3 regions of the Virgibacillus sp. JSM 102003 genome follow, and region 3 is predicted to be linked to each of the others. Evidence: riboswitches for the same ligand, from Rfam matches in the RefSeq annotation. Region 3 holds a riboswitch; each other region holds the start of a gene.
The links. A riboswitch is a leader RNA that binds a small molecule or an ion and turns the genes downstream of it on or off. The one in region 3 is predicted to bind thiamine pyrophosphate.

Region 1: it holds a riboswitch for thiamine pyrophosphate, as region 3 does, so the genes downstream of both, ACE1TG_RS16005 (ABC transporter substrate-binding protein) here and thiW (energy coupling factor transporter S component ThiW) in region 3, are expected to answer to the same signal.
Region 2: it holds a riboswitch for thiamine pyrophosphate, as region 3 does, so the genes downstream of both, thiT (energy-coupled thiamine transporter ThiT) here and thiW (energy coupling factor transporter S component ThiW) in region 3, are expected to answer to the same signal.

Annotation. Positions count from the first base shown of each region.
Region 1 is NZ_JBHFQH010000015.1:79,836-90,886, reverse strand. It holds gene ACE1TG_RS16055 (NAD(P)/FAD-dependent oxidoreductase) at 1-102, opposite strand, end outside; gene ACE1TG_RS16050 (hypothetical protein) at 166-723, shown strand; gene ACE1TG_RS16045 (hypothetical protein) at 797-1,360, shown strand; gene ACE1TG_RS16040 (manganese-dependent inorganic pyrophosphatase) at 1,438-2,370, shown strand; gene ACE1TG_RS16035 (YkvI family membrane protein) at 2,591-3,751, opposite strand; gene menC (o-succinylbenzoate synthase) at 3,790-4,905, opposite strand; gene ACE1TG_RS16025 (GNAT family N-acetyltransferase) at 4,907-5,713, opposite strand; gene ACE1TG_RS16020 (M20 peptidase aminoacylase family protein) at 5,703-6,842, opposite strand; gene ACE1TG_RS16015 (MurR/RpiR family transcriptional regulator) at 6,860-7,702, opposite strand; gene mscL (large-conductance mechanosensitive channel protein MscL) at 7,981-8,415, shown strand; TPP riboswitch at 8,470-8,580, shown strand; gene ACE1TG_RS16005 (ABC transporter substrate-binding protein) at 8,709-9,695, shown strand; gene ACE1TG_RS16000 (thiamine-binding protein) at 9,706-9,996, shown strand; gene ACE1TG_RS15995 (ABC transporter permease) at 9,996-10,760, shown strand; gene ACE1TG_RS15990 (ABC transporter ATP-binding protein) at 10,762-11,051, shown strand, end outside.
Region 2 is NZ_JBHFQH010000016.1:37,742-48,792, forward strand. It holds gene ACE1TG_RS16425 (carbon starvation CstA family protein) at 1-1,146, opposite strand, end outside; gene ACE1TG_RS16430 (helical membrane plugin domain-containing protein) at 1,385-1,855, opposite strand; gene fdhF (formate dehydrogenase subunit alpha) at 1,845-4,796, opposite strand; gene fdhD (formate dehydrogenase accessory sulfurtransferase FdhD) at 4,798-5,616, opposite strand; gene ACE1TG_RS16445 (Glu/Leu/Phe/Val family dehydrogenase) at 6,253-7,632, opposite strand; gene ACE1TG_RS16450 (hypothetical protein) at 7,759-9,180, opposite strand; gene thiT (energy-coupled thiamine transporter ThiT) at 9,475-10,053, opposite strand; TPP riboswitch at 10,149-10,253, opposite strand; gene ACE1TG_RS16460 (N-acetylmuramoyl-L-alanine amidase family protein) at 10,317-11,051, opposite strand, start outside.
Region 3 is NZ_JBHFQH010000006.1:23,176-34,226, reverse strand. It holds gene ACE1TG_RS08160 (5'-nucleotidase C-terminal domain-containing protein) at 1-2,367, opposite strand, end outside; gene ACE1TG_RS08155 (RNA polymerase sigma factor) at 2,643-3,173, shown strand; gene ACE1TG_RS08150 (hypothetical protein) at 3,151-4,191, shown strand; gene ACE1TG_RS08145 (hypothetical protein) at 4,647-5,603, shown strand; gene ACE1TG_RS08140 (DUF4064 domain-containing protein) at 5,666-6,091, opposite strand; gene ACE1TG_RS08135 (S8 family peptidase) at 6,372-7,652, opposite strand; gene ACE1TG_RS08130 (aminoglycoside phosphotransferase family protein) at 7,958-8,887, opposite strand; gene ACE1TG_RS08125 (DUF1801 domain-containing protein) at 9,205-9,558, shown strand; TPP riboswitch at 9,647-9,762, shown strand; gene thiW (energy coupling factor transporter S component ThiW) at 9,850-10,341, shown strand; TPP riboswitch at 10,343-10,446, shown strand; gene tenA (thiaminase II) at 10,513-11,051, shown strand, end outside.

The DNA of each region.
Region 1 (11,051 bases), on a different contig from region 3:
ATCCTTTCGATCAACAATCACAACCTTAGCGCCAGACTTGGAAAGCTGGTATGCTGTAGATGCACCTAGTATACCTGCGCCTATTACAATAAACTGCTTCATAGAAAAATCCTTTCATATCATCTTCATATACTATAGGAATAATTGCTGAAAAAATAAAGGAAAATGATTGTTAATAAAAGAATTAATAGGAAGAGAGGAGTCAGAATACATATGAACGAGAACATTGTAGCAAAAATTTTATTTATTATTGGAATTGCCCAAATGTTAATTGGTTTAATAGTGGGACTGATTTTGGGAAATGCTGATTATTATGGCGTTATGAATTGGTCAGTTGTATTTATGTGGACAATTGGCGGTTTTATAAGTGGTATGCTATTCCTTGGATTTTCCGAAATAATTAAATTACTCCATACGATTAATGAAAAAACACCTTCATTACAAAAAGAAGCATTCCATAACATAAAGACTTTAGAAGAAAAAACTGCACCCGTTTCTTGGTCTTTAAAGGAATCAGATAAGGAAAAGATTAATGAAAAATATAGTGATGAAGCTATTTCAGAAATTGTCCCATCACCAAAAGAAGGCTACTGTCTCGTGAAATTCAAAAGTAGTGCTGGCTATTACGTAAAAGTAGTTAATGTTGATGGATTTGGTGTTGAGGAAGTTCACGATGCTGAAATAAAATACACCATTATAGAGTGGTATAATAACTTAAATTAAACGGAATGCAAGAATATGTATAGGCAATTTGTTAAACTCGATCTTAACATAAAGATAGTGAGGAGTGTCTTTTTTGGCTAAAGGAAACCATAGTTCAAAGATGGGTTGGTTCGGCTGGACTTTTTTAAGTGTTATTTTAATTACTATTGTTGGTTCTTTTTTATTCTTCTCTAATATGCTAAACCTAGATATCAAATCAATTTTCACCGGTGAAGAAAATGCAGAGGGTAATGAAGAGCCTGTATCGGAGGAAACACTGGAAAAGGTGGAGGAAGTTCAGGAAACTGTTGGGAAGGATCATGCGGATATTGGCAAGTTTGTAGCTAAAACGCATGATTTCTATAATGAGACAACAGGATATGGGAGTATTGCTTCACTTGATTGGGAAAAGCAAAAGGATCAGGCCAATAAAATACTAGGTAAACTGGATGAGAAACTTCCAGATGTAAAGGATGATGCGCTAAGGGCTGACATAGAGCGAATACAGAAATTGGCCAAAAAAGCAATTAATGAACAGGCAACAGAACATGTGAGAAACTTGCATCGTATGTTTCATGACTTGGATATTGCGTTGAACAACTACAATGGGTATGATACTATTTGGAAAGTTACTGAAACATTGAAAACTGCAAATTAGTGTCCATAAACTAATTAATTATGGTAATCTAATAGTTGGGTTAGTAAAGATTACAAAGTTTTAAAGGAGAAATGAACATGGACAAGACATTAATTTTTGGTCATAAAAATCCGGATACTGATACAATTTGCTCTGCATTAGCATATGCAGATTTGAAAAATAAGCTTGGGTTTGATGCAGAACCCGCAAGACTTGGTTCTGTCAGCAAAGAAACACAATTTGCTCTCGATTATTTTTCAGTTGATGCACCTCAGTTTATTGAAAAAGTAGACGAGGATGTAAAAGATGTTATTTTAGTTGATCATAATGAATTTCAGCAAAGTGTGGAAAATATTACTGATGTACACATTTCCGAAGTTATTGATCATCATCGTATTTCGAACTTTGAAACGAAAGAACCGTTATATTTCCGTGCTGAGCCGGTTGGCTGCACTGCAACGATTTTGAATAAAATGTACAAAGAAAATGGTGTAGCTGTAACGAAAGATATCGCTGGACTTTTACTTTCAGCAATCATTTCTGATTCATTATTATTAAAATCACCAACATGTACAAAAGTAGATGTTGAAGCGGCTTATGAATTAGCTGAAATCGCAGGCGTAAACCTGGAAACATACGGTTTTGAAATGCTTCAAGCTGGTGCTGATTTGAGTGACAAGTCAGTTCTTGATCTTATCACGATGGATGCCAAGGAATTTTCCATGGGTGACGCAAAGGTTGAAATTGCTCAAGTAAACGCAGTGGATACAACGAAAATCTATCAATTTCAAACAGATTTGGAAACAGAAATCGCCCAGATTATTAAGGATAAAAACCTTGATCTATTTCTGTTTGTTGTAACAGATATCTTAAACAACGATTCGGAAGTACTTGCATTAGGTGAAGGAAAAGGTAATGTTGAAAAAGCGTTTAATGTATCATTGGATGATAATAACCGTGCATTACTTAAAGGCGTAGTGTCACGTAAAAAACAAATCGTGACTAACTTAACTGAAGAATTTACAAAATAGCGTGATGAAGGATGCCTTCCAGTTTCGACTGGGAGGTCTTTTTCGGTTGATAACTGCCCCAGAAGTTGATAAACTGCAATCTGGTTGATATCTACCCCAGCGGGTTGATAAAACTGTCTACTTTATGTACGCTAACAGTTTTCTGGTTGATATCCGCCTCCCCCAGCCTAATCAGAAAAACCCCCGCATGGTCCGAAACCATGCGGGGGTCTTAAAATTTCTATCCATTGCTGCTGTCTGCTTCTTCAACTGCAACCTCTTCATCTTTTTTAAAGAATATCTTGTATACCCCTATTGTTAATAGTGGGATGGCGAATACTGCAATCATTGCATATGCCATTGCTGTGTAACCTGTTGAAATTAAGTCAATGATTCCTACTTGTGAGAGAATCATAGCTAAGATTAGTGTACCAACTGCGATCGCACCTCTTTGTGTGGAAGTTAGAGACTTGTTGGCATGCTCTTCCATTTGTGCCTCCATACGGTCAACGAACGCATGAATCATTCCGGAAGATGTTTCGATTAGTGTCCAGCCTACAACGATACCGAATATCACAATAACAATTGCAGGGAAATCTTGCAGCATGACAAGCCATGGTACAGAAGCTCCGAATACCTCTTCTGAAGGATAGAAGCCCATAAGACTGAAGTATGTTAAGAACCACGGGAAAGTCATAAGCACACCGGCTATAATACCGGAGATGACAGATTCCTTTCGTGATTTCTGGCGTTCAATGGTAAATAATGCTGCTGGAAATACAGCCAGGTTATACCCAACATACAATATGCCGGTCCATAAAACGGCAAATATTGATACTTCTCCAGGCATATAGCTCGTATCTCCTGATGACAATACTGCCATGGCGTCATCCCATGTAGTTCCAATAACAAGAGCAGCAAAAATCAGATAGCCAATCATTAATGCTAATGTACCGAATGTTTTAAAGCGTTCAATAAGTCCTTTCCCGTAGAAGTTCAACACACCAACAATAACTGTAATCAGACTGACACCAATCCAGTAATTTAGCCCAAGTGTACTTTTTAGAATTTCACCGGTCGCTGAAGCCATAATGGCAATGATTAATATTGCAAGCAACAAGTAGACGATGTCGAATAGGAACCAAAAAGGACCGATAAGTTCTTTTAATAATTTGCGGTATTCAAATGCTTTGTATTTACGTGCAAATTCGAACATCAGGACAGCCATTACGATAAAACCAATTAAAATACCAATTCCACCAAGCCATCCGAGCGCTCCGAATTTAGCGCCGTACTGAACAATTTCCCTCCCTGTTGCGAAGCCACCGCCAATTAACACGGATTGAATAATGATTGCTGGCAGCAGGTACCTTCCAAATGCCCCTTCAAACAAATTCTTCATCTAAAACCCCTCCAAATATATATTTATCAAACAGGAAATCACAAATGGAATACTTCTTCTTCGACAGTGAATTTCTCTAATGCTTGCTCATCGATTTCATAGCCGATACCTGGTAGATCCGGTACTGAAATGACACCATTTTCTACTGTAACCTCAGGCTTTATGATGTCTTTTTTCCAATATAGTGCTGAAGCGGCTGTATCACCTGGCAAAACGAATTGTGGCAGGGTGGTTAGTGCGATATTATGTGCTCGGCCAATTCCAGCTTCGAGCATCCCGCCACACCAAACGTCAATTCCATTTTGTTTACACACATCATGAATGCGTTTCGCTTCCGAAAGTCCACCGACTCTGCCGATTTTAATGTTAATAATTTTACAGCTTTGCAGTTGAATTGCTTTTTCTGTGTCTGCAAGTGAATGAATGCTTTCATCCAAGCAAATAGGGGTATTCATTGCGGCCTGAAGCTTGGAATGGTCAACGATGTCATCGTGTGCTAATGGCTGTTCAATCATCAGCAAATCCAGTTCATCTAACTTTTGCAGATGATTTATATCTTTCAGTGTATAAGCTGAATTAGCATCCGCCATGATCGGTATATTTGGGAAATGTGACTTAACTTTATGAAGAATATCATAATCCCAGCCAGGTTTGATTTTAATTTTGATGCGTTTATATCCTTCTTTCACATAGTGATCAACTGTTTGTAAAAGATCATCTGCACTTTGCTTTATTCCAATGCTGATGCCAACGTCAATTTCTTTTTTTGTACCACCGAGTGCCTCGGCCAGAGAAGTGTTTTGGCGTTTTGCGTAAAGGTCCCAAATTGCGCCTTCAAGTGCAGATTTTGCCATGTTATTCCCTTTGATTGGTTTGAAAACTTTCAACAGATCATCAGGATGACTGATTTTGTTTTCTTTTATTAGCTTTATTAAAAAGTCTTTGATGATATGCTGGGTTGTTTGAACTGTTTCTTCGTTATACCATGGGCTTGTAAAAGCAACAGATTCACCAAAACCACGGTTTCCTTCTCCATCAATAGCTTCCGTGACAAAGAATTCTTTTTCCTGTATCGTTCCAAAGCTTGTCGTAAAAGGGTTGTTTAACATCATTTTAAGTCGCCGAAGTTTTAACTGCTTAATAGGAATTGTCATGTTAGTTTCCTCCAGTAAAGTAGTTGGTTTTGGTGAAGTAATAGTAACTGTGCTTTTTTGAATGATTACGTATAAAATTCTTCGCTGTAAAACCATTATCAAATAATAGCTGGAATGCTTCTCTTGTTTTTAGCCGCCATTCTTTTGCAAGATTAATATCCTTTTTCTTCACAGATTGGAAATTATCAGGTACGGCAACAAACCAGCCATCATCAATTGGGTTAAATCTATCCAGATTAGATTTCGGTACCCCATTCTCAGTTACATCAATCATTAGTTTATTTTCATCAAATGTAACTTTTGGGGCTGGTGTACTCGTATTAAGGTTCCATTCGATTTGGATTCGATCTGTAGGTAGGCCTTCGTTTAATTCATCGTCCATGGAACCATAGTGATCTTTTTTGTAAAAAGCCCCAGTTGCTCCAAGTTTATGCAAATTTAAATATGCATTCAAACTTTCAAGTGGGTCAAACGTCCATGTAATCATGGAATAGCCTATTTCTCGAGCAAATTCAGCCTGTTTCAGCTTCATTCGTTCACCAAGACCACCCTTGCGATAATCTGGCAATATCCCAAGCATATGGGAACATAAATAGGAGTGACTGCCATCAAATCCTGCAAAGCTGTATAAAAATCCGACCATCGCTTGTCCATCAAAAGCACCGAGAATAACGCCGCCATGATTTAAAGCAGTATATGTCTGATGTACGGGATTTGGAGGCATTTGCCAAACTGCTTCTTCCACTTCCTGCATCTTTCGTAAGTCATTCATACTTGTCAGCTTGCGAATTTTAACATTATTGGTCATCTTGGTTGCTCCTTTCAGCAGTTTTGACTAAGGCATTGGTTAAAATCTCAACCGCTTCAGGAATTATTGCATGATTAAATGTCATATCTGGATGGTGGAGACCTGGCTGTAAATCACAACCTATTGCAAGCATCGTAGCTTTTAAGTGTGGTTTTTTTATTGTATAAAAATGAAAATCATCCCCGCCAGTCGTTGTAATCATCGGTTGCAGTTTATCGATTCCAACGCTATCTTTTATAGCGTCCTCCATAATTGAAGTAGCTTCCTGATTAATAACGGATGCAGCAATATTGGCGCCAATCTTCAAGTCGATGGAAATGTCATGATAGTCGGCAAGCATAGCTGTAATTCTCTCAACATTGATCATCAATTCGTCCATAACCTCGTTCGTTTGCGCACGTAAATCCACTGAAAATGTTGCGTTACCCGGGATAATATTTTTACTTTCACCACCAGCCTGAAATGCTGTCAGCTTAACAGAATGGGGAATCATTGGGTTTATATCAATATTTTGCAGATGCTGGACAAGCTCGGAACCAACATGAATAGCATTGGTATTCAAATGTGGCCTGGCACCGTGGGCATCATCACCTTGAATTACTCCATCAATAAAACAGGCTGCCCCATGGCGAATAGCTGGAGCAAATTGATCATGTTCTAATTCCTCTATTGGTCGTAAATGCATTCCATATAAATAGTCAACATCATCAACAATTCCTTTATCAACTAAGGATAATGCGCCTGTCCCTTTTTCTTCTGCAGGCTGAAAAATAAATCGGAATGTTCCTTTTTCAGGATAGCCATCTTCAAGAAGCGTTAACAATGAGCCAATTGCAATTGTCATATGAGCATCATGTCCGCACGAATGATTTGCCTGAAATTCACCGTTCACCTCTTGCCATAAAGCATCTATATCAGCTCGCATAGCAACGACTGGTGATCCTTGGCCAATTTCGATAACTAGACCGGGTGAATCATCCAGTGTTGTAATACTGCAATCATAATTTTTAAAAAGCTGTTTGATGTAAGAAGTAGTGTCATACTCTTTCCAGCTAATTTCCGGATGTTCATGCAGGTGGGAGAAAATTTTTTGAAGCTGTGGTCTTATTGTTTCTATTGTTGGCTTCATGGATATACTCCTTTAAATTAATTTGCAAAAAATTTACTTGCTTCTATTCCATCAAATCGTTCTGCGCGTTGCTGAAACAACTTCGGCGCCCGTATTGTGATTGCTGCAACAATACTATTCATCAGTGAAAACACGGCAGGTACCAAATCAAGTGTCGATAGTTCCTCTAATCGAATTGCCAATGTTATATCGGAATACTCGGTAATGGGCGAATAAGGGTTATCGGTAAAAGCAATAATTGTCGCCCCTTGTTTTTTGGCCAATTCAGCCAGTCTTATCGTGTTAATCCCATACCTATGGAATGAAAAAGCAACAAATACACTATTTTCATGTAATTCACTTAGTTGTACCAAAATATCGTCATCAGGTGAATGCTGTCGTACATTGCCAACCACAATATTTAAGGCATATGCAAACCAGCTTGCTAAAGCGTAGGATGATCGGACACCTGCAATATAGATATTCTCAGCAGATAACAGCTTCGTAACGGTTTGGTCTAAATCCGTTTCCGACATTTGCTCGATTACAGTCTGAATTGTACGTATATCATTGAACATTAGGTTTTTAACAGTATTATCTTCTGAATGACTGGATACCTTTCTGTTTCTGAAATCAGACAGACTGCTTTTTTCAAAAAAACGCTGCTGGTATGTCTGCTGTAAAGATTTATAGCCATCATATCCCAACGTGCGTGCAAAACGGATGATAGTAGTTTCACTAACACCAATTTTTCTGCCAGCTTCCTGAGCAGAATTCATTGCGAAAATAGATGGATCACTATAAATATAAGATGCTATTTTTTTAAAGCTTTTTGAAAAGTTCGCTTGATGTTCCTTAATTTTTTTGTACAGATTTTCCATGTAAATTCCCCGTGTAGTTTGTCATCTGTTAAAGTGAAGGAATTACTTTTTCTTTTAATAAAGAAAAAGTAATTCCTTTATTATAAGTAACATACCATAATAGTAGAATTTACTCAATATGTAATCTTGGGAATTATTAAAAAATTCAGCGTGTGTGAATAAAAAGTCCCGACCAAGATAGATGACTATGAATGTACTTAGTTATAACTGATTAAAGTGCTAAACATCTGTACTCATACATAAAATTAGTACAAGCCTGATAATAGGGGTGCGTACTTTTGTGGTCAGATTTTAAAACATTCGCATTAAAAGGAAACGTCCTGGACTTAGCTGTTGCTGTTATTATCGGAACAGCCTTTGGAAAAATAGTAACGTCACTTGTAGAAAATATCATGATGCCACTAGCAGGGATCTTAGTAAGCGGTGTTGATTTCACAAATTTAAAATATACGGTAAGAAAAGCAGATGTATTGTATGGCGAGTTCATCCAGTCGGTTTTTGATTTTATCGTTATCGCGGTGTCCATCTTCATTTTCATTCGCATCATAGCAAAGTTCAGAGGTGAGAAGGATCCGGAAAAAGAATCAAAGCCTGATGAAAAAACTGAGTTGCTCAAAGAGATACGTGACCTTTTGAAAAAAGAGGATAAGCTAACACCTAAACAGAAAAAGAAGGTCACGATTAATATTTCATCACAGTCGAAGAAAAGATAAAACTTGAAAAATACAGTAAGCTGTGGCATAGTGAATTTGATAGTTTAATTGAATAATAAGTTGTAGGGGGACCAGTGTATGCTGGTTGAGATTGTATCCGTTAGATGCTGACCCTTGGAACCTGATTTGGTTGAGACCAGCGTAGGGAACAAAGTAAAACAATAGTAATATTGTTCGTAATGCGCTCAGGGACTAACCTGGCGTTATTTTTTTTGGTCTTATAAGAGATTCCTTTCGTTTCCAACACCAATCATACTTCCAGAAGTGAACAAAAAGAGAAAGGGAGATGAGAAATGAAAAAATGGTTGTTCGTAGTATTAATAGCCGTTTTACTAACAGCATGTAATAACGATGCAGGGGGAACTGACGAAAAAAGGCAGGAGACAGAACAAACAAAAGTAGTGCTCGATTGGACCCCCAATACGAATCATACAGGTCTTTATGTTGCCCAGGAAAAAGGATATTTTGACGATGAAGGGTTGGATGTAGAAATTATGATGCCGGGTGAGGCTGGTTCTGATCAGCTTGTAGCATCAGGCAAGGCTGACTTCGGAGTCAGTGCACAGGAAGCTGTTACAGAGGCACGTATTCAGGATATTCCAATCGTATCGATTGCAGCGGTTATCCAGCATAATACATCCGGATTCGCTTCACCAAAAGACAAACAAATTACATCACCAGCAGATTTTGAAGGAAAAACATATGGCGGATGGGGAGCACCGGTTGAAAAAGCAGTTCTATCTTCACTTATGAAGCAGGAAAATGCCGATGTTGAGAAAGTCGATATTGTCAATATGGGCAATACAGATTTCTTCACAGCAGTGAAGCGGGATATTGATTTTGCGTGGATTTACTATGGCTGGACTGGAGTCGAAGCAGAAATGCGCGGGGAGGAATTAAATATGATTTATTTAACCGATTACTCCAAAAAGCTTGATTATTATACACCTGTCCTTACAACGAATGAAAAAATGATTGCAGACAATCCGGAAAAAGCTGAGAAATTTTTAGCAGCGGTTTCAAAAGGGTATAAGTTTGCAATCGATAATCCAGGTGAAGCAGCAGAAATCCTCAGCGCTGCTGTTCCAGATCTTGACCCGGAACTTGTTAAGAAAAGTCAGGAATGGTTATCACCAAAATATCAGGATGACGCAGACAAGTGGGGAGTTCAAAAGCAAGAGGTATGGAAGAATTATTCCAGCTGGATGTATGATAATGGACTTCTAGAAGAAGAATTGAAAGCTGAAGATGCATTTACCAACGAATTTTTACCAGAATAGGAGTGGGAATATGAATAATTCATTAGTAAGTATACAAATTATCCCAAAAACAAACAATGGGGAAGATGTCATTCCATATGTTGACGCTGCAATAGAGGTGATCGAGAAAGCTGGAGTGAAATATGAGGTCCATCCACTGGAAACTACAATGGAAGGGAAGCTAAACGAGCTATTAGCAGTTATTGAAAAAATGAACGAAAGAATGGTTGAGCTTGGAAGTTCCAGCATTATATCGCAAGTGAAAATCCTTTATAATCCGAGTGGGGCATCAATGGATCAATTGACGGAGAAGTATCGTTGATGAAAAAGTTTATGAAAAAAGGGTGGAAACCTGTTGCGGTTCTCCTCCTTTTATTCATTATATGGGAGGGCGCAAGTAATTTATTCAAGATACCTGGATGGCTGTTGCCGGCGCCTTCGCAAATTTTACAAACAGGTGTTGAAGGCTGGGCATCTTATCAGCATCACATCTTCTCAACCGTTCAATTAACGATTATTGGATTTTTAATTGGCAGCAGTGTGGGCATTCTGATTGCGATTAGTCTGCATCTTATACCACAGCTTCGAGAAGCGTTGTATCCATTAATCATTATTTCGCAAAATATACCAATAATTGTTCTGGCACCACTGCTCGTTATATGGTTTGGCTTTGGCATGCTACCTAAGATTATTGTGATTACACTAGTCTGCTTTTTTCCTATCGCGGTGTCAGCCTTGGATGGATTCAGACAAACGGACCATGATTTGAAACATTATATGCAAATGGCTGGAGCAAATAAGAAACAGATATTCTGGAAACTGGAATGGCCAAATGCGTTGCCATACGTATTTGCCGGGCTGAAAATCTCCGCAACGTATAGTGTCATGGGAGCCGTTATATCGGAATGGCTCGGTGCGAGTAACGGGATCGGCGTTTATATGACATTAGCATCGTCTTCATTCAGGACCGATCGTGTTTTCGTATCTATTTTTCTTGTAATGGTTCTTAGTTTATTATTTTTTGCAATTATTATTTTGGTCGAAAAAAGCCTAATCAGATGGAAGCCAAAAGGAGAAGGAAATTGATATGGGCAATCTAGCTGTGAAAGATATAACAAAATCATACGGAGACCATCATATTTTGCAGGGTGTTGATTTCACCGTTAATGACGGAGAGTTTGTTTCCATTTTAGGCCCATCCGGGAGCGGGAAAAGTACATTATTTCATTTGATTGGCGGAATTCGTTTGCCTAATTCAGGGGAAATTTACCTGGAGGATAAACAGATAAATGGTCAAAAGGGGTCAATCAGCTATACACCGCAGTCTCCGTCACTCATGCCTTGGCGCACAGTACTGAAAAATGTCCTGCTTGGTGG
Region 2 (11,051 bases), on a different contig from region 3:
TCCTGCACCGCCTGCTGCTGTGAAGCTGCTGTACGTTGCCAGGAATTCGTCGGTACTGGAGAAGAATGTCACAACAGCTATGATTGAAATTAATGCTAATGCGCCTTCACCTACAGCACCCAAATACCCAACAAATCTTGCATCTGTTTCGTTATTTAATTGTTTACTGGAAGTACCGCTCGACACTAAACCGTGAAAGCCTGATATGGCACCACATGCAATCGTGATAAATAATAGCGGGAACCAAGATACGTCTGTATTTGTATGCGTTAATGGTGCTGTAATTTCCGGATTCGAAAATAGTAAGCCCAAATACAGAATTGCAAGTCCTACAATTAGCTGATGTGAATTAATGAAGTCCCGCGGCTGCAGTAACTTCCAAACAGGTAATGTAGAAGCGATATATACGTATATCATAAGTATAATGATCCAGATGAAAAATGCTGTTGAAACCGCACCAAGACCAAATAGTCCTGCAGAACCTTCACCGCCCATATACTGTACTAAATCGATTTGCATAAAATCGACTCTGCTTGCTATTACTGCAGTGAGATACATAACTGCCAAAGCCAGCAACGATGGTACAAGCATTTTTTGTTTGCGTTTATATACCGCAACACCTATCCATATTGCTAATGGAATTTGAATAAATACCGGAACAACACTGGCCGGGAACGAAATAAACAAGTTAGCAATTACCCATGCAAATACTGCATTAACCATTAAGACCAGTATAAGAATAATAAATAAAAACAAGATCTTTGCTCGTTGTCCTATAAGTTTATTTGCAAGTGTTCCAATCGATTGACCTTTGTTACGAACAGATAATACAAGTGTTCCAAAGTCGTGCACGCCTGCAGCAAACACTGTCCCAAGAACTACCCATAGAATCGCTGGGAGCCACCCCCAATAAACTGCAATAGCTGGTCCAACAATTGGTGCTGCTCCCGCAACTGAAGTAAAATGATGCCCCCACAAAACAAATTTATTCGTAGGCACAAAATCCACACCATCTTTATACTGATGTGCAGGTGTTACATAGTTGGGATCTAACTTGAAAATCTTTTCTGCAACAAATTTTGAATAATAACGATAACCCAATGCGAAAACAAGTATCCCGATTACCGCAACCAAAATACTACTCACCTTTTCAACCTCCCCCAAGTTATTTGGTCTGTCTTTTGTGAACTTTGAGACATACCTAGTAAAATCTATGTGTAAACGATAATAAATAGTACAACTCCATCTTACTGAATAAATATTCATTAATGCAAATTTTTTGAATCGAAAACGTATTCTTACTTATTTTACATTTCAGAACCTAATAAACCTCTTATAAGATTGCCTCAAAAGTTGCTTCTAGCACCTTTGAGGCTCACGTACTTTATTCTCGTCCCATCCCACGCAAAAACTGCAACAGCATCGTAACACTCCTATTGATTTCCGGATCCTTCAATGCCTTTAAAAGGTCCATATATGATGTCTTATCTGAATCCTCAGATGTACTTGCTACTTCCATTCCACGATTAAGCCTATCAGCAAAATATTGAATTTCATCCACTTTAAGGTCACCAATAAACAAGAATAATTTGCTCAGGTTTTCCAGTGTTCCTGAATATTGCGGTTTATTTAACTCACCCATCACATTTTCCAATGCATCCTCTTTATGTTTTACCAAGGCATTTACTGTATCCAACGAGCCACTTTTATTAAGCGTTGCCAAAAAATCAATTCCTTTTAAAATTGCCTCTTTGTTTTCGCTTACCGCCTGAGAGACTTCGTCAAGGTTCCGCTCTTTCGTGGTTTCTTCTGGGATTTCCATTCGCTTAATATTGGTTATTGGATTAGACATCATGCTTCACCTGGCTTCCTGGGAAAATATAGTCATCACGAGTCCATTTATCCTCTACCTTCACACTAATCTGCGGTTGCGGATTTCCTCGCCTGTAGTTATTTGGTGGCAAGGGACTTTTCCCTTTTTTCTTTATAACATCCATTTTTACAGCTATCTCCTTGTAAGAAGGAGTGTTCGTATCCTTATCCACATTGTTGTCAGTTAAATAATTGACAGCTAATTTCCCATTATCATTTAATGGCAGGTACAGTTCTTTACCGCGTACACGATCTGTAATGTGAGCAATTCCGGTTGCTTCCCCAGCTTCCGAAGTCAGCTTAACTTCTGCGCCTTCTTTAATTCCCCGTTCTTCAGCTAATTCAGGTGAAATTTCAATAAACGCATTTGGCATTTTACTTGTAATCCCTATTGATTTATATGTCATATTACCCTCATGAAAATGTTCCAGTACTCTGCCATTATTCACATGCAAATCATATTTTTCATTTGTATCATATTTTAATTCATATTTGAGTGGGTACAATCTTGCTTTATGATCATCAAACGGGAAACCGTCAGTATATAACAGCGGTGTATCGGTCCCATCCGCTTCAACTGGCCATTGAAGGCTATTATAGTCTGTTAATCTAGTATAACTTACCCCAGCAAATAATGGTGCAAGTGTTGCAGCCTCATCCATAATTTCTGAAGGGTTTGCGTAATCCCATCCGTATCCTAATCTGTTTGCAATGTCCATAATAATTTGCCAATCCGGACGGGAGTCTCCCACAGGATCCAGCGCTTTATACAAGCGTTGAATACGTCTTTCTGTGTTCGTGAAGGTTCCTTCTTTTTCAAGACTTGGAACAGCTGGTAAAATAACATCGGCATATTCTGCTGTCTTCGTTAAAAATAAATCCTGAATAACAAAGAAATCGAGTTTTTCAAATGCAGCGGTAACATAATTAATGTTTGCATCAACTATCCCAGTATCCTCTCCCAGCACATATAAAGCGTTCAAACTCCCTTCATGGATAGCCTTAATCATTTCATGGTTATCTTTTCCAGGTTCGCTTGGAATCTCTGCACCCCAGGCATCCTCATAGCGCCCGCGAACATCATCATCTGCAACCAGTTCATATCCAGGGAAGAAGTTCGGCATACTACCAAAGTCACTGCATCCTTGGACATTATTATGACCCCGTAATGGATATGCCCCTGTACCGTTTCGCATATAGTTTCCGGTGATTAATAACAGATTTGAGATTGCTGTACTCGTATCACTGCCAAGCTGATGCTGGGTTACTCCCATAGCCCAGCAAATTGCAAGTTTATCAACACTGACAATCTGTTCCGCAATTTCTATTAATTCCTTTTTGGATATACCTGTTAATTGTTCAGCATATTCCAGCGTAAACTTTTGCAAAGATTCCTTATACGCCTCAAATCCATTCACCCATTTATCAATAAACGTACGATTTTCTAGGCCTTGATCGATAATATATTTTGTCACCGCAGACAGCCAAACTAGATCTGTTCCACTTTTAGGCTGAAAAAACCTATCAGCACGCTGCCCCATTTCATGTTTTCGTAAATCAAATACATACAGCTTTTGACCAAATAATTTTTGTGAACGCTTTATACGCGAACCAAGCACGGGATGTGATTCGGTAGTGTTAGAACCTATTGTTATAACCATTTCCGCCTTACCAATATCATCAATTGAACCTGAGTCCCCTCCATGTCCTACTGTTCGAAAAAGACCTTTTGTAGCCGGTGCCTGACAATAGCGTGAGCAGTTATCGATATTGTTTGTTCCAATTACCTGTCTTGCCAGTTTTTGCATCAAATAAGACTCTTCATTTGTTGCTTTAGATGAAGAAATAAATCCAAGTGCATCTGCACCATTACCTTCCTTAATCTCTGAAAAACGCTTCACAACATAATCCAGTGCTTCATCCCATTCTACTTCCACAAAAGATTCACCATCACGAATTAATGGCTTTGTCAGTCGTTCATCCGAATTCACATAATCCCATCCGAATTTCCCTTTAATACAAGTAGAAATCCCATTTGCGGGTGAATCTTGCTGTGGTTCTACTTTTAGTACTTTACGATCCTTTGTCCAAACATCAAATGTGCATCCGACACCGCAGTATGTACAAACAGTCTTCGTCTTTTCGATCCTTTCTTCCCGCATAGACGCTTCCGTGTCAGATACCGCAAATAGAGGTCCATATCCTGGTTCTGCCTTTTTCGTTAAATCAATCATGGACCGTAAAAGTCCAGGGCTATGATCAGTCATATATCCCGCTTCGCCAACCATTGATGTTTCCATTAAAGCATTACACGGACATACAGTGACACATTGTCCACATCCCACACAAGATGATTGATCAATAGGTACATCGTTATCCCAGACAACGCGAGGCTTCTCTCGCTTCCAATCAATTAATAGTGTTTCATTGACCTGGATATCCTGGCATACTTCAACACATCTCCCGCACAATATACACTGGTCTGGATCATATCGGTAGAACGGACTTGAATCATCAATTTCATATGGTTTTGGCTCAAACGGTCTTGACTGATACTCCAACCCAAATTCTGCAACCGTATTATGAATTTCGCATGAGCCATTGTTATAGTCACAGACAGTACAATACAACTCATGCTTTTCTAGTATTCTGTCGAGAGCTTCCTTTTGAGCTGCATTCACAGGCTCAATTGTTGTATTCACTTCCATACCAGGTGTGACTGTTGTTCCACATGCACGAACAATCTCATCGTCAACCTTTACCATACACGTATCACAAGTTTGCACAGGTCCCAACGACTCGTTGTAACAAATTTGTGGCACAAATTCGCCTGTTGTGTTAATCAAATCCAATAGATTCTGGTTATGTTCTGCTAGGTATTCTTCTCCATTTAGCTTAATTACAATATGATCCTTATTTTGCACATTATCGCCTCCCCAAAAAATGTATATTCTGCTCTGTGTTGCCATAAACTCTGTTTTCATGAGTATATACATTCAGACTAGTGTCACGAGCGAAACCAACAGCAGTAATTTGCAAATCATCAGCAAGCTTCAATGCAAGATCTGTTGGTGCTGACTTGGCTACCAATAGCCCTGCACCGATTTTGGAAACTTTTAATACTACCTCAGACGAAATTCTCCCACTGAACAAAATACATTTATTTTTCAGGGTTAGACGATTTCGCAATATATAGCCATACAGTTTATCAAGCGCATTATGACGTCCAATATCAATATAAGAAGCTATAATTTTATCACCAGATGCCAATGCTGCCTGATGTACACCTCCTGTTCTATCGAATACTTCTGACCTGGAGTCAAATTCCTTCATTAATTGATAGATTTGCTCAGAAGAAATTTTTGTATTAGACATGATAGTTTTAGCAGTTTTTACATCCTGTTTTAAATAGAATTCCCTGCTCTTCCCACAGCATGAGCCAATCCATCTTTCCGTTCGTTCAGGAATTGAAACTGGGATTGACAAATCAACATATGCAAAGCCCTTAACTTCATCAATTGATAGATTTTCCACTTGATCAACTGAACGGATAAGTCCCTCAGATGCCAGATACCCAAACGTCATTTCATAGATATCACTTGGTGTGCAAACAATTGTGGCATACTGCTCTCCATTAATCGTTATTGTAATAGGGGCTTCTTTGGCAATCTCATCCTCTTCTGTTGCTTTTAAATGCTGATTATACTTCGTTGTCTTCCATAACGACAGGGTTTTATCATTCACTTTTAATACCCCTCCTTGTATCCGCTTACATTTTCTTCTTTAATAATAATTACCCCATTCAAATTACGTTTAAAACAGCTTAACTTAATTACTGAATATTATAACATATTCAGTAGTATAAAAAGACATTCCGTATGAACCGATGTAGTTCAATTTTGAGTAAGGGCGATGAATTGCAGCTTCAGGATATTCCGAATAGTTCTTAACTGCTAATAAAAGCAGTTCAATTAAGGAAACAAGTTCAGTTTTTGACTGAGAAGGCAAAAAAACTATTTAGGAGTATAAAACGCATAAGTTTGTGACTTAAACTGGAAGGATTCTCGGAATTAGGATCCGCCAAACAGTCGACGTGAATCCTCATTCCGTTAAATAGCAGAAAACGTGCTATCGGAAGGGTGAGACGGATCCTCGTTCCGCTATATGCAGAAAATCAGCTAAATTTGAGGTAAAAATGGTAAATAGCGGAACGAGGATCCGCCTCCAAGCCAAAAACGAGGGTTTTCAAGGAAATAACGGAATGAGGATCCGTCAAATCAGTAAACCGGACCTCATTCCGTTAATAAAAGGGTTCTTCAACAATAGGGGCAAGACATATGCTAATTATTCTTTCTCTCCCAAAACTAAACTGCTTAATTTCTAATATAGTTTACCTTGCTTATATAGAATTGTTGATATTTTCATTACAGCATGAATATAACAGTTCTGCCGCAACGGAAACGGATCCCCAAAAAATTGTGGAAAGATTGTATCAAACGTTTGCTGCATTTTATCAAATAAACGCTTAAAGATTTCTTCTTCACTGAAAAATTGCGTTTCTCGGCCTTGCAGCCATTCAAAATAAGAAACGATGACACCACCAGCATTTGCTAAGATATCAGGAACAATAATGACACCTTTTTCACTCAGGTATTTATCTGCTCCACTGGTTACTGGTGCGTTTGCTCCTTCCACTACGATACTTGCCTTTATGTCTTTCATGTTTTCCTGATGCACCTGATCTTCCAGGGCAGCCAAAAATAATACATCAACATCCAGACCTAATACGTCATCACGATCCTTAATGGTAGCTTTCACATCAGCTTCTTTTAACTGTTCTTCATCAACTGGAAGATCCCCACCACTATTGGAAGTGAATTTAACAAGGCCCGGAATATCCAAACCATCGGAATTATATAGCGTTACATTCCGATCACTAACTGAAACAATTTTATTATTCAAATGTTTGCATTGAAAAGCCTCAAGTGCGGCAACAGAGCCAACATTACCAAACCCTTGTACTGCCATTGTCAGTGTTTTATCCATATGTTTTAAAGCTGTTTTTGCAAAAACATTCTCGCGTTCTGAGAGCCACTTTTCCTGATTCTTAACAAAGTTATGGATCATGTAGCGAAATGCGAAATAAACACCTTTACCAGTTGCTTCCCTCCGTCCTAATGACCCACCATTCTCTACACTTTTGCCAGTAAAGCTGCCACGATATGGGCTTCCAGGACGAATACTTTTATATTCACCCATCATCCAGTCCATTTCACGGTCACCTGTACCAACATCTGGTGCTGGAATATCTTTATCAGGTCCAAGAATTTCACCAAAATACTGTACATATTTTTTACAAATCATATATAATTCTTTGACACTATAGTCTCTCGGGTTAATAACAACTCCGCCTTTTCCACCACCAAACGGTACCTCATGAAGCGCATTCTTTAGTGTCATGAGTGATGCAAGGTTAATCACTTCATCTTCATTAACAGATTCATGAAAACGAATACCACCCTTATATGGACCAAGAATATTATTATGCTGAACCCGAAAAGAAGGCACACGTGTTACCTTTCCATTTTCGAGTGCAATTCGTAAAAAGGATTTGTTTACATGGTTAGGAGTGGATAAGATAGATACCAACGACGTAAATGCCTTCTCACGTGTTTTGTCCGTCAGTTCTGGTAAAAAGGATTTATCATCCAATAAAGCTTCTAGCGACTCCTGAACAATTTTTGTGGTACTGTTTGCCATATTGAAAACCTCCATCAGTAGTAAATTTTTCCTAATTTATTAAAGTGTATCAAACAAATATACGATAAACTAATAATACTGTTCTACTTGGAGGATTTACTTGTTTATATACAATTATTCAATTCCTTATAAAATTAAAACAGCAAAGACGGTAGAAATGATTAAACCAAGAATAACCGGAACAAAGTTTTTCCGGACCAAATCCATAACTGAAACGCCACAAAATCCAGCAATCGCAATCATAGAGGACCAAGCAACAATTGTACCTCCACCGGTCCAAATTGAACCCATTTGGCCAATGGCTGCGAGTGTTCCAGAGTCAATAGCCGAACTTTCTAGAGAAGCAGCAAGAGCTCCAGTCAGTGGCAAACCTGAGAACCCTGATCCATCCAGCCCAGTAATAATACCAATAATCAATACACTAAATGCTGCAAATAACGCACTTTGCGGTAAAAAGGCCTGTGAGGATTGTACAAGGTCAAACAGTAATCCGGGCGCTTTTTCACCCACACCTAGAATACTTCCGGAGAAGTCTGCACTGCCAAGGAAGAAGAACCCTGCAATTGGAATAACCGGACCCATTGCCTTAAAAGCAAATACAAAGCCATCTGTAATATGGTTACTAATATAATCAAGTGCATGGTGTCGACCAAAGGCGACCGTAGATAATAACAATAAGATTACAGCAACGCCACCAATAAATGCAGCACCATCCCCACCTTCAAAACCACTCATTCGTCCTGATAAAAGTTTTGTATACATCATGTAGATTACTACTGTCAAAAGGGCAATGGGAACAAGTACTGCAAATACTTTACTCCACGTATTCAGATGTGTTGAATGTGCTTGATTCGTTGACTCCTGAGTTGCCTGTAATGCCTCCAGCTCTTTTTCATTCAGTTCACTGCTTTTTGAGCGGATTGTTTTTCGATAAAAGAGATATGCTAACCCTATTGCAACTGCGCCAGTAATAACAGATAGGATTAATGCCTTATCAGCAACCAAACCAACATCGATTCCGGCTGATTTTGCTGATAGCCCTGGAGCAACCTGAACAATATAATCAGAAGATAACGCCATTCCCTGTCCAGCCAGCGCAACAGCAACTGCTGCAGTTAACGCTGGGAGTCCCGAGCGGATGGCTGCGGGTACCAGCAATGCACAAATAAGCGGTACTGCCGGTGTCGGCCAGAAAAAGAGCGAAATTACATAGGTGACAGCGATTAATACAAAAAATGAAACATGGCCATTTATCATTACTTTTTGGATTGGCTGGATCATTCTTCGATCGGCACCCAAATCACGTAATGAATGAAGTAATGCCATCATAAAAGTAATGATCAGAAATATACTGAACAGTTCTTTTGCTGCAACAAGATTGGCATTAAATATGGCGGTAAAACCGTCGATTAAACTCCCGTTATAAACCCAGGCAATCACAAATGTCCCAAGTAACGAAGGAAGCACAACACCTCTTCTGAAAATCATTGTGAAAATAATTATTAGTGTAAATATACCGTATAGCCAATGCGATATAGTTAGCTCCACCGATAACACTTCCTTTCTTAAGTGTGCTATAGCCTATGCACACTGAAAGAAAGCGGTGAGAGTTTATTCCAATGTTAGTTGCCTATTTTGATTCCTTTTCATTAGCACATTCATTGCAAAGTAGCTTTCCATTTTGTTGAACACCGTCAAAAAAACCATCCTTGCAATATACGTTTTGTCCACATGACTGGCACTGTCCGATTAATTCTTTCATAATAATCACCTCTGCCTTAAGTATAAAAAAATAGCCCTTATATTACAAAGGACTATTTTCTGTGAACGGATTTTATTAATTTACGATGCAGTTTGCATTAATGTTTTTGGTTGTTTGTAGAACAATAGAAAAACAATAATTGTACAGATGATAAAGGATGGCAGCATGTAAGATCCACTGTACAGTAACGAATATAACCAGACTGGCTGGCCTTCTGGTGCATATTGCCCAAAGAACACGATACCGGCTGTAAAATGTGCCAAAAAGCGTAGTGCTGACCCTATAAAAACACCTGACATAATTAGGAAGAAGCTTATCTTCGCTTTTCCTTCCTTGACAGCATGTTGAACTGGTTTAACAAATATTCCTGCCATACCAATTAAAGTGAAAGCAACAATATAATCAAGAAATCCCTGGACAGGTGTTAAAATTATTGGTCCGGACATTACGACCTGCATGACTCCTAGCAGGAAGCCAGCCACCAGACCACCTTTCAATCCCCAACGGAAAGCCATAATGAATATGGGAATCATAGCAAAAGAAACAGATCCACCCTGTGGCCAAATAGAAAACTTTAAAAAAGGAATTATATCCAACAGTAATGCCATGGCAGCAAATATTGCCACCTCAATCATAAATAACGTGCGCTTTGAACTCATTTTAGATTACCTCCCCCTTTGAATAAATACAAAAAAAGCAATGCCAAGGGGAAGCTTCCTGATGGGGAATCCGCTCACAACATTGCTTTTTATTCCATCAAAAAAGCCACCATCCCTACGTTAGTACTAACTAACAGGTTCTAAGGGTAAGAACTAGTATCACGTTCACTCTCAGCCAAACGGCTCCCCCTGTAGGCTTCTATTATTCTGCTTTTTTCATTACATTTATTATAACGTATCGATTTACAATTGACAACGGTTTCTTATTTAGCTGAAACAATAGCTCCTGTATTTGGATGCGCATATATTTGAACCTTGCCAAAATCCCGGGTTTGAATAAGGTAGACATGTGCCTGCGGGCTGCCAATAACTTTATACGTTAATCCACCAAATTTATCAGGGCGTAAAAAACCTTTTTCATTACCTTTAACCGGCGTTGCATCTATTGGATAAACTCGCCAGCTTAAAGCTTCCGGTGGCAGACTTAAGTATTTAGTAAGTGTTTCACTAACTCCATTACCTTTATAGGAAAATCCACTAAACGTGCAAAATGCCCTTACAACAGATTCAGCTAACTCCTGCCAATGATCCTTTACCTGGTCAACATCATCACCTCGTGAATCGGCAAAACCATACTCAATTATGTTTGTTACAACTTTTCCCGTGTCACGATTCATATAATAAAAGTCGCGTGCACGGTCATTTGGCAGTGTTCTTGTAAAAATCCTGCGTATATTTTGACCTGCATGCTTTAATTCAAAAGCTATCTCTTCGGCCATATCCTCTCCACCATAGATAGAATGAATAATCTCGCCACCATCCCCTCCACCAGCATTGATATGATTTGAATGACAATACCTTGCACCACTATCCCGAACAATCTTAGTTCTTTCTGCCGGTGATAAGGTGACATCCTTCTGCCGTGTAATAGCAACCGGAATTCCTAACTGCTCATACCGTTGATACTGATAGAGTGAAATAGATAGATTCATATCTTT
Region 3 (11,051 bases):
ACCAACAAAGCCAATTTTTTCACCGTCAACTTCCTCAACATAATGTGGAGGCAAGACAGTGTCACCAGAATCCTTGTAAACACAATTTGCACATAGTAACGGGAAATTCATTCCGTCATAGTTATCGGTACCTAAGCCTTCTGGATGTTCTCCGCCATTTACCATGCGTAATAGTTCGTCTGTCCCTTCATCAAATTCATGGTTTCCTACTGTACCAACATCAAATCCGATTTCTTCCATAACCTCGACGGTTGGTTCATCCTGTAGCAAACCTGATACTGGTGAACTACCACCAATCATATCACCGGCATGAACAATCAGCGTATTTGGATTTGTTTGCTCCCGTGCTCCAATAGCTGCAGCAGTATAGTCCATTTTACCGTAAGTACTGAATGTTCCATCACCATCTGGGTCAAGCTCATATTCCTGATCAATTTTTCCATGTAAATCATTCATGCTTAATAACTGAACCGATAAATTTTCAGTTGAACCATCATCGTCACCGACAAATGTGTAGCCATACGATTCTGCTTCTTCTTCACTTGCAAAGAATACTCTTTTTTCTACTGGAACATCAGCCCAATTATCAGGCATAACGTACTCCATTGTGTCGGAATTACCTACATATCTTAAAAATCCTTTTTGATCATCATTTGCCCGGAATTCAAATGGTAATTCCAGCAATGGATCTTCCGGATTCCAAATACCAAGGCCAGCATCTTTCGCTTCTTTCACCGCATCCTGATATGTCGGATATACCTCTTCATTAAATGGCGCGATAAAATAGGTTGATGCTAACCCTTCCCGTACCATTTCCAGATTTATATTCATACCATCTTCCTGACGAATAACTTCTGCCAGCAATCTGCCATAATCATCAGTTGGTTCCTCACCTATTTTCACAAGAACCTCATCACCTGGCTGAATAAGCTCGTTCATATATGCTTTCGCTTCTTCACCAAAAGCTTTCTGATTTGCATTTATCTCGTCTCTGGCAGGGTCATCATTGTGTGCTGTATATGTCTCAGCTGTGTCCATATTTAGAAAACGTACCTTCGTCCCACCAAGGACTGGTGTTTCTAAATGAATCGTATCGCCATCAACAACACTTTCAACAGTAGATTCATAAACCCCTGCTGCTGATGGTGGTTCCGGTTGTTCATCGGCCAATTGAATGTCCGCTTGTTCAGTTGGAATTAACTGATAAGCATTATACTGGCTAACAATCGCTGTAACGTTATACCACATATCTTCCTCTACTAACGAAATATCCAGCGCATTCTCCATCACCCTTAGCGTTGTTCCATTGAAGTCCGAATCAATCAACGAAACATTATAGCCTCCACCTGCAGGACTACCAGGGATATCATTAATAAATCCTGTAAGCTGAACTAATTCCCCTTCATAGGATTCGGCAACAGTAGAATCCTGAAGATCAGCTAATGTAACAGATTGTGCCTCCGGTAATTCCTGTCCACTCTCTACTACTTCAATTGAAGTCGGGATAACTTCTTTTAAGCCATTATATGAATCTAGTTCACCAGAAACCTGAACCCTATCCCCTTTAGCAAGATCAGGAATTTCACCTTGTTCGAATGCAAAAAGATTAATGCCGCCTGTCTCGTCTTGTATGTATGTTGAAAATTGTGCGCCATTACTGATTGCATTATTATTAACAGTTACTATTCCTTCTACTGTTACCGCTGTTCCATCACTTAGCTCACGAGCATCAGCAATAGAATATTCCTCACCGGGATCACCCGGGTCTGTAGGCGGGTCTTCCCCACCGGCACCGTCCATTGTGTGACTCCCAAGATATGCAAATGTATCTTTCGCATAATCTGACCATTCTGCTTCATTGTATGTTGGGCTTGCCTGTGTAACAGATGCATCTCTTACTAATGTGATGTCTTTTGCATAATCACTATCAGTTCCAATATCACCTAATACATCCATTGCACTATCATTCTTTTTTAAAACAAATGCATCGTCACCATTAAAATTAGCTACCGCAGAGCTTTCCAAGTCCGTCTGGGATAAAATTTCTGCACCAGCGCTTGAATGGGCAACAACAAATACATCATTATGTTCCAAAGTACCTGATAGTTGTACCGACTGACTTGCTTCGGTAGCACCATTACTATACAATTCCAATTCGTAATTCGATAAATCTACTGGATCACCTGTACCATTATAAATCTCGATCGCCTTGTTATACGAACTTCCTTCAATATACTCTGAGATGAATAAGTCCTCTGCTACTACTTCATTACTTTCCGCCTTCACTAGAATTGTAGAATAATTCATGAACACTAGCGTGAAAATAAGAAGCAAATTCAGCATCTTCTTCACAGTCGATTTTTTCATTGGTACCCTCCATTAATATGATATTGTGACACAATTGTGACTGTGGCACACTTTTAATATGGCATATTAAATAAGAGGATACAATTAAGATTTTGTAAATTTATAGTAAATTCTTACTATTTAAGCTGTGATTAGCCAAAAACAGTTAAAAGTACCCACTCAATCAACATGTCTAATAGCCTATAAATTACTCGATTTTAAAAAAACTCCTGTAAAAAGTGCGATGGAATAAATTATATTTCGTCTAATAAATAGAGTCGCGGAGGTGAGGAGTTTTGGACAACAAAGAGATTATCTCGGATTGGTTTGAGAAATATGGCAATGATATCTATCATTTTTTAATTTATCGTATAGGTCCAGTTGATGCTGAAGACTTACTTCAGGAGGTCTTCATAAAAGCATTGAGAGGATTTAATAGTTATCAGGAAAAATCAAACCCAAAAACCTGGCTCTTCAGTATAGCCAGAAATGTTGCTGTCGATGAGATTAGGAAACGTAAGGTTAGAAAGTGGATGAGCCACATTCCTTTAGAAAATTCGAAAGAACCAGAAACAACTATTTCACCACAATCTATTCTTGACCATGAAGAGGAGCACCAGACCATATACCGGGCCATCAAACAATTAAAGTCAAACTACCAGGATGTGATTATTCTCAGAGGAATTAAAGAACTATCCATAGCAGAAACAGCCGATGTACTTAAATGGAGTAAAAGCAAAGTCAGATCCACACAGCACCGTGCAAGAATAGCTCTTCATGAAGCTTTAAGGAGGTGTAACGACAATGAAGAAACAAGATCAGAATGAATTAAAAGATCTTCTTAAGGATATGCCAAAACCTGATGTGAGTAAGCAAAAACGGACTGAAATCCACCATGCCATTATGAATTCAAATAAGTCATTCCCATTCAAAAAATTCACAGCTATATTTGGAGCAGTTGCAGCTGGTTGTTTATTCTTCCTGCTGATATTCTCATTCATCAATACCAATAATCAGCAAGCGGCAATCCATACGTATAACGACATCGTCAAAGGTGAGGTTTCAGCCATTAAAGGCGCAACTGAAGATAGTCTGTATTCCTCGTCGGACCAAAAAATAATCGATAACTTCCACGAGACTATAGGGGCCATGGATTATAAGAAAACAACCCAAGAAAGCTCAGTTTTTGAAAAAACCATCACGCTTTATAATAATGATAATGATAAAGTAACTACCATGACTTTTACAGGTGAAAATATTGTCACCATAGACGGTAAACAATATAAAATCGATGAAAATCAATTGAACCAATTTACCAGTCAATTCTTTACTGAAAAATATAAAACAAATACCGAGAAGAAACCAAGTCTGAAAGAACAGGCAAATAAAGTTCTCACTCTATTGACGAATGAGAATATGGAGGCACTAGCAAATCAGGTCCATTCTGAAAAAGGATTACTGTTCTCTCCTTATGTATACGTTAAATCAAGTACTGTAACATTTTCACAGAATGAGATTACTAAATTACTTGAAGATAACAACGTTTATGAATGGGGCAGCCAGGACGGTAGCGGAAAACCAATTAAACTGACACCGAGCGAATACTTTGATGAATATGTTAACGCATCTTACTTTTCTAATGCAGATGAAGTTAATGTAAACAATCTAAAAAATCGCGGAACTATGTTAAATAACATTCGTGAAGTTTTTCCAAAAGCACAGACGGTTGAATTTTACCAAAATGGAAAAGAAGAATTAGCTTGGGAGAGCTTAACTCTCGTATTTGAAGATGTGGATGGCAGCAGAAAACTAGTCGCGATTGTTCATGGAGAGTGGACATCATAATAAAAGTCGACGGGACAAAGGGATTCATCTTCAATGGCTGGAACTAATGCGTGCTAAAGTTGGTCACGTCCTGTGACCAACTCCTAATCGAGTATGCGGAGCGCACCCCAAATTTTGAGGGTGTGCTCCTCAACTCCTCATAGAACCGTGCTTACCGCACATGGCTATGTTCATTCAAAGTATGGAAAAGGTATTTACACTAATGGTTTCATTTGGCATATTAGCAGAATTTTTCATTAGTACTCCCCATTAATAGGATATTGTGGCAAAATTATGACTCTGGTACACTTTTAATATGGGAAGGATACAAATAAGTATTTGTAATCTTATAGTAAGTTCTTATTATTTTAGCAGTGATTAGTTAAAAACACCCATTCCGCGCATCCTCCCTTTCACCTGTGCATATTTGAATACACTAAGTTTAAGGCAGTTAAAAACTAAATGGGGGACGACAAATGAAAAGAAAGGGAATTATAGGAGCAGGCATAATATTAATAGTCATCATTTTTACCTTTGCAATCAATTACAATACCAATAATGAAAAAGTGGTTGCTGAAAGCTTGCGAGATAGCATTAAAAAAAGTATGAAAGAAACAGAAAAACAAAAGGAAGCGATTCAGAAATTCCATATGCAGGTTTATGAAAAGTTTAGAGAAGAGGGATATGAAGGTAATGTTTCATTTCCAAGGATTTCCCTCTTTTCTTCTAAACCACAACAACTAACGCTTCATGTAAAGAACAAAAGTGATTCTAGCAAAGAAATGAAAGATATTATTAGAGATATTGCTAAATCCAACAAATTGGGCAAGATAGAAGTTACAGTAGAAGTACAGAGAATAAAAGAAGAAGAGATAAGTGAAGAAGCCAAAGAAAAGAGACAACTATCGCAGGATATATTTGAAATTACCAGCGAAATATTACAAGAAAAAGGTTACAATCACAGTGGGATGAGCATTATGACTACGCCGCCCAACCCTACCATTGAGATAACAATTGATGAACCAAAGGAAAACTTTAGCCAAAACAAAAAAGCTATCGAAAAACTTATCCATAATACTATCTATTCAGAGAAAAAAAAGGATTATAATGTAAAAGTCGATAAAAGAACTGAAGCACAGCTAACAGAAGAGAAATGGTATCCTATTCTGGGATCAATACGGGAAGAAACAAACAAAAATTTTGATAAAGTTACCGGTGTTGCTCACTCGTTCAACACCACTCCCGTACAGATAACAATTAAAACCTCTTTATCAAAAGGATGGACGTCGAATATAAAGGCAAAGCAAATCAAAATGTACGTACATGAAATAATCGATATAAAAAGAGAAGAATTATCACTGCTTAAAGAAGAACCCTATAAAATAGTTATACACGATAAAGGAAATGATAAGTTGAATTGGATAAGCAAGTAAGGCTAAAAAATTAATCTTTTGAACTGAAAAAGAGTAACCTTAATGGCTACTCTTTCTTACTTTTATTCCATTGTTATCGTTTTTTGTTCTTTTCGTGCCAGACACATAATTCCAGCGATTAAGTAAAATATCCCGCTAAAGATTCCTGCGCCCACTGTGATAATTGCTGCAAGTACAGACGTTACAATCAAAATAATCCCTGCTGCTTTCGGTTTCTTATCGCCTTTTACCAATATGATTGAAATAATACCTAATACTAACGCAATGATGGATACAATCGCTAGCACCAGACCTCCACCTTGAAGGACTTCCAGCATAGCCTGCATATCACCCGTTCCCATTCCAGGTTGTTGCATCATTTCATCCGAAGCCTCATTCAAAATTTGCTCATTGTTAAATAGCCATGCTGTAAATATGCCTAACCCAGCAAACAGCATATAGATTAATGCACCAACGATCGTTAGGACAATTTCCCCTGTCCGATTCATGACAAACCCTCCCCATTTTTAACTTCACTTATTCTATGCGATAATTTGAATGAAATATTCTAAATTACCTGTTTCATGTACTACCTTACCATATTACATTAGACATTCTAAATTTTATGATAACATTTTTCTGCTAGAACTCACCATAAACTAAATCAAATTTAGAAAACCTAGATATCGCCAAGCCTTAATGGCGAAATCTTTAGTTGCACTTATTAAGTCTTATCTACTAAATAAATAAGCCAACAATAAAAAGTTGGCTTGTACGTTTCAGCGCCTATTATATTAAATTAGCAGCGTTAAGATAGCCATGACCCTGAACATTGGGGGATTGTCCTAAATCTACACATGCATTAATAAGCTTTTCCTTAACTTGGTCAGGAGACAGATTAGGTTCTTTTTGGAGTAATTGTGCAACTAAACCTGCACAGATTGGTGTAGCCATTGAGGTACCTGATAAAGAAAAATAGTTAGTACCGACTCGTGATTCTGCGTTAATTTTATCAAGAAAAGATCCGGGTGATCGCAGAGAGATAATATTAACACCGGGCGTTATTAAATCCGGCTTCATCAAACCGTCAATAGTGGGACCTCGACTTGAGAAATCTGCTACCAAATCGTCAGAACGATTTACCGCATTTTTATCGTTGGCAGCTCCTACTGTAATTACTTTAGGGCTAGTTCCAGGAGTCCCGATTGTTTCTGCAGAAGGCCCTGAGTTTCCAGCAGCCACACAAACAACCATTCCATTATCCCACGCCGCTTCAACTGCTTTTACAACAGGATCCTCTTCTGCAGATTGTTCTGCAGGTGACCCAAGGGATAACGAAAGTACATCAATACTAAATTGCGATTTATTTTGAATACACCAATCTACCCCGGCTATTACTGTAGACAATGAACCAGAACCCATCTTATTTAATACTTTTACACCAATCAGGTGTGACTCTGGTGCTGGTCCTTGATAATCTCCATTAGATAAAATTCCATTACCTGCCGCATCTCCTGCACAATGAGTACCATGTCCATTATCATCGTATGGGTCTGTATTATTATTAACAAAATCTTTAAAAGCAACAATTCTTCCAACAAGATCATTGTGTGGGTGTATTCCCGTATCGATAACTGCAATGTTGACACCTTTTCCAGTAAAACCAGACTGCTTCAATTGATCAGATTTAATAGAAGGTGTGGCTTTATCTAGTAAAGTAGTTACTTTTTTATCATAATAAAGCTTTTTGATGTGATTACAATTTTCCGTTAAATATACTATTTTTTCAATTGATATTTTGGTGGAGCAACATGATATGGAAGGAAATTGATGAAGATGAGGACACTTAGCACTTTTCACATCATGAATGCCATCCTCAAACGTTTCTGTCTCAAACTCAATAATTACAGGTAACCTTTTTGCCTTTTTCCTTACATATTCTAAAGGTCGATGTAAGAAACATGGAACTGACCGAAAAGGGTGATAAAATTGAATTAGCTGTCGTCGTAAGTCTTTATCAAATTTATGTCCCATTCGTCGAACCATTTGAATAATAGAAAAACCTAGCATAATAAATTCATCCTCTCTTACTATTTACGTGACACGATATAATACGTAATTTACTAAGAGAGGTATTAATGAATTTGTACAGAAAATGGTGAAAAAGGCAGTTAACTAGCGAAATGTGAAGTTAACCTACTATTTTTCTTTTTAAACTTTCCTTTATACCATCTATCATACTTTTAAATCAATCTAAAATAGATTCCCTATAATTTTCCCACCACAATTCCAGTAAATTGAGAAAATCAGTTTTATGCATAAATTGTAGTATGACAATTAATAAGAATGAAATGGACTCTTTTTTACAAGATATCTCAACTACCTTGATTTTTTAACAGACTCACAACGTATTTATCCAATCTTTCTTTCATCATTTCATTTGTTAATCCTGATACACCAAATGCTTCCCATCCAGGATATACTTCAGGAGAACCAATCAATATATCAGTTAAAGATAGCAAATCCCAATACCGATTATAGGTAAAATCCGAACCTGCCTGTTGCTGATATTCTTTTAGAAAACCATCTGCTGTTTCCACTCCATATAGCATGGCCAGGTTCACTCTGCAATGCCCAACATCGACTCCGCGAGGGCCTCTGCAGCCATTCACCCAATCTACCACTCCACTAACTAAACCTTCATTCCATAATACATTGGCTGGATGATAGTCTCGGTGAATGAAACAATCTGTCGTTTTTGGTCGAGGCCCTCTTAAGATATTAATAGCACTTTCCCATGTTTTCGGCTCCTTTGACCAGCTTGGCACTTCAAACGTAGATATGTCATTGTAGCTATAATGCTGATATGGAAAGTCACTCGCTTCAACTGCATGAATTTTCACAAGCCCCTTCGCCAATCCAGTTAACCACTCATCCATATTGGCAGGTTTTAATTCTACAGCACCTTCAAGTTTCGTCATGAGAATCACAGGAATTCCACATTTTTCGCCTGTTTCATCGTAGGCAACTACTTGAGGGGTCGTAATACCTGTTTTAGCAGCCATAAGTAAACTCTCTTTTTCATGCAATACCAAATCCGGTTCTTCTGCAAGCCATTCCTTATTATCAAACTGCCTGACAACATACCGTTTCACCGATTTATCCACCTTTAGCGTGATGCTATGTAATGTGGATGAGGTACTTCCTTTCAGTCGACTAACCGATTCCACCACTGCACTCGAATCAACATTATCTACTACCCATTCAATAATCCGATTCGACAAATGTTCGTTATTCTGTTCCAAAAAATTCAACCTCCGATTCTTAGTATAGATATAATTTTAATATAATTACTCTGGAATTAAAGGGATTTAGTATCATTTTGGTGAAAAATATACAAAGGAAGAGTATCATGATAACGAGTTGTACTGTCTAAGATTTTTTTAGCGGACACCAAAGCCCTTATTTGACAAAAACAGCCCTTTTTCCTTAGATATATGTGGAATAAGGTATCTGGTGGCCGCATATTACAGAATAAGCACTTTTTTGCAGAAATAGCGTATCCTGTGTCCGCTTATTACTGTAATATATGAACAATAATATAAAAGGAGAGTCAAAAAGCATGGAACCAATCCAAACAAAAGAAGTAGATCAATTTATTGAAAATTTAAATGGGCATACAAAGGAAATTACCGAAAAAATACGGGAGGTTATTTTCCAAACGTCCCCCAATATAACTGAAGAAATAAAATGGGGAAAGCCATGCTATATTGAGAATGGTCTTGTATGCTATCTTCAGACTGCCAAGAATCATGTTAATCTGGGTTTCTACTTCGGTGCCACACTTAAGGATAAGGATAACCTGCTTGAAGGAACTGGCAAAAAAATGCGTCATATCAGAGTTAAACAACTCGATGAGATTCAACCCCAAAAATTCTCAGCATTAATACAGGAAGCCATTGATCTAGAAACATGACTTTTTCATTACATTCATGAACTTGAAATAAACCATGACAAAAGTGATTTCTTTTGTTATCCTTAAATTGAAAACATAATATTTTTAAAATTACTACTAGGGGTGCCCAAAATCGAGGGCTGAGAGGAAAGCACGTTTTAGCTTTCTGACTCTTACGGACCTGATCTGGTTAATACCAGCGGAGGGAAGTAGACTGACGATATACTTACTTATATCAGCTATTTCAAGCCAGGTCCATTAATGGATCTGGCTTTTTTCGTATGCGCCCCTTTCACGGAAAGGAGGATTTGATTGAACCGAACACGATTACTTACGACAATGGCAGTCTTTGTGGCAATAGGTACATTAGGTGCACAGTTACTTTGGTTTCCAGCAGGCGTCGCAAAGGCTTATCCCGTCCAGCATGCCGTCAATGTTATGGCCGCTGTGACACTTGGGCCCGGTCCTGCAGTCGGTATTGCATTTATGATTGGACTGCTACGCAACATGCTTGGACTTGGTACATTGCTAGCGTTTCCCGGCGGCATGATTGGAGCATTTCTTGCTGGATACTTGTTTCAGAAGACCCATAGAAAAGCCATGGCTGCTGTGGGAGAGGCAATTGGCACCGGGATCATCGGAGCACTTTTTGCTGTTCCCTTTGCAAAGCTATTAATGGGTAGTTCAGCTGGTGCTTTGTTCTTTATACCGTCGTTTCTTATTAGCAGTGTTACTGGAGCATTGATAGGCTGGTTTGTTATTTCACGTGTTAATCAGGATAGACTAGTTCAACATAAAATATAGGAAAAACTACTAGGGGCGCTGTACTGGCTGAGAAACGGAAATATTCCTTGTCCCTTGGAACCTGATCTGGATAATGCCTGCGCAGGGAAGTAGTTGAGGGCCGCATTCTGTACCTCTAGTATTCTACTTTTATTCCCCCTAGTAGCTTCCTAAATCATTGGAGGCTTTATTATGTCATTCACACAACAATTAAGAGATGAGAACCAAGATATATTTCAAGCAATATTTAATCATCCATTTGTCGATGGTATTGGAAAAAAATATGTCCCAAACGAATCAATTGCGCATTATATTAAGGCAGATTTTGAGTATTTGAATGCATTTATGCGAATCTATGGAATTGCTCTTTCCAAATCTGATAAGCGCGAGGACATCCGCTTCTTCGGGGAACAAATCCAATTTGTTTTAAATAGTGAAAGCCATCCACATCATAACTTTTGCGACTATATAGGGGTTGGCTACGAGGAGCTCCAAGGTCATCCGCTTCCGCCAACTGCTGATCATTACATGAAGCATATGATGTATCACGCGCAAATGGGCAGTTTAGCTGAAACCATTGGTGCACTGCTCCCTTGCCCGTGGACATATTTGGAAATAGGCTATGCGTTAATGAACAAATATAATCCAGAAAAGGATCATCCATTTTATCCATGGATAAGCTTTTATGCCGATGAACGATTTGGCAAGATAGTGATGGAAATGCGAAACCG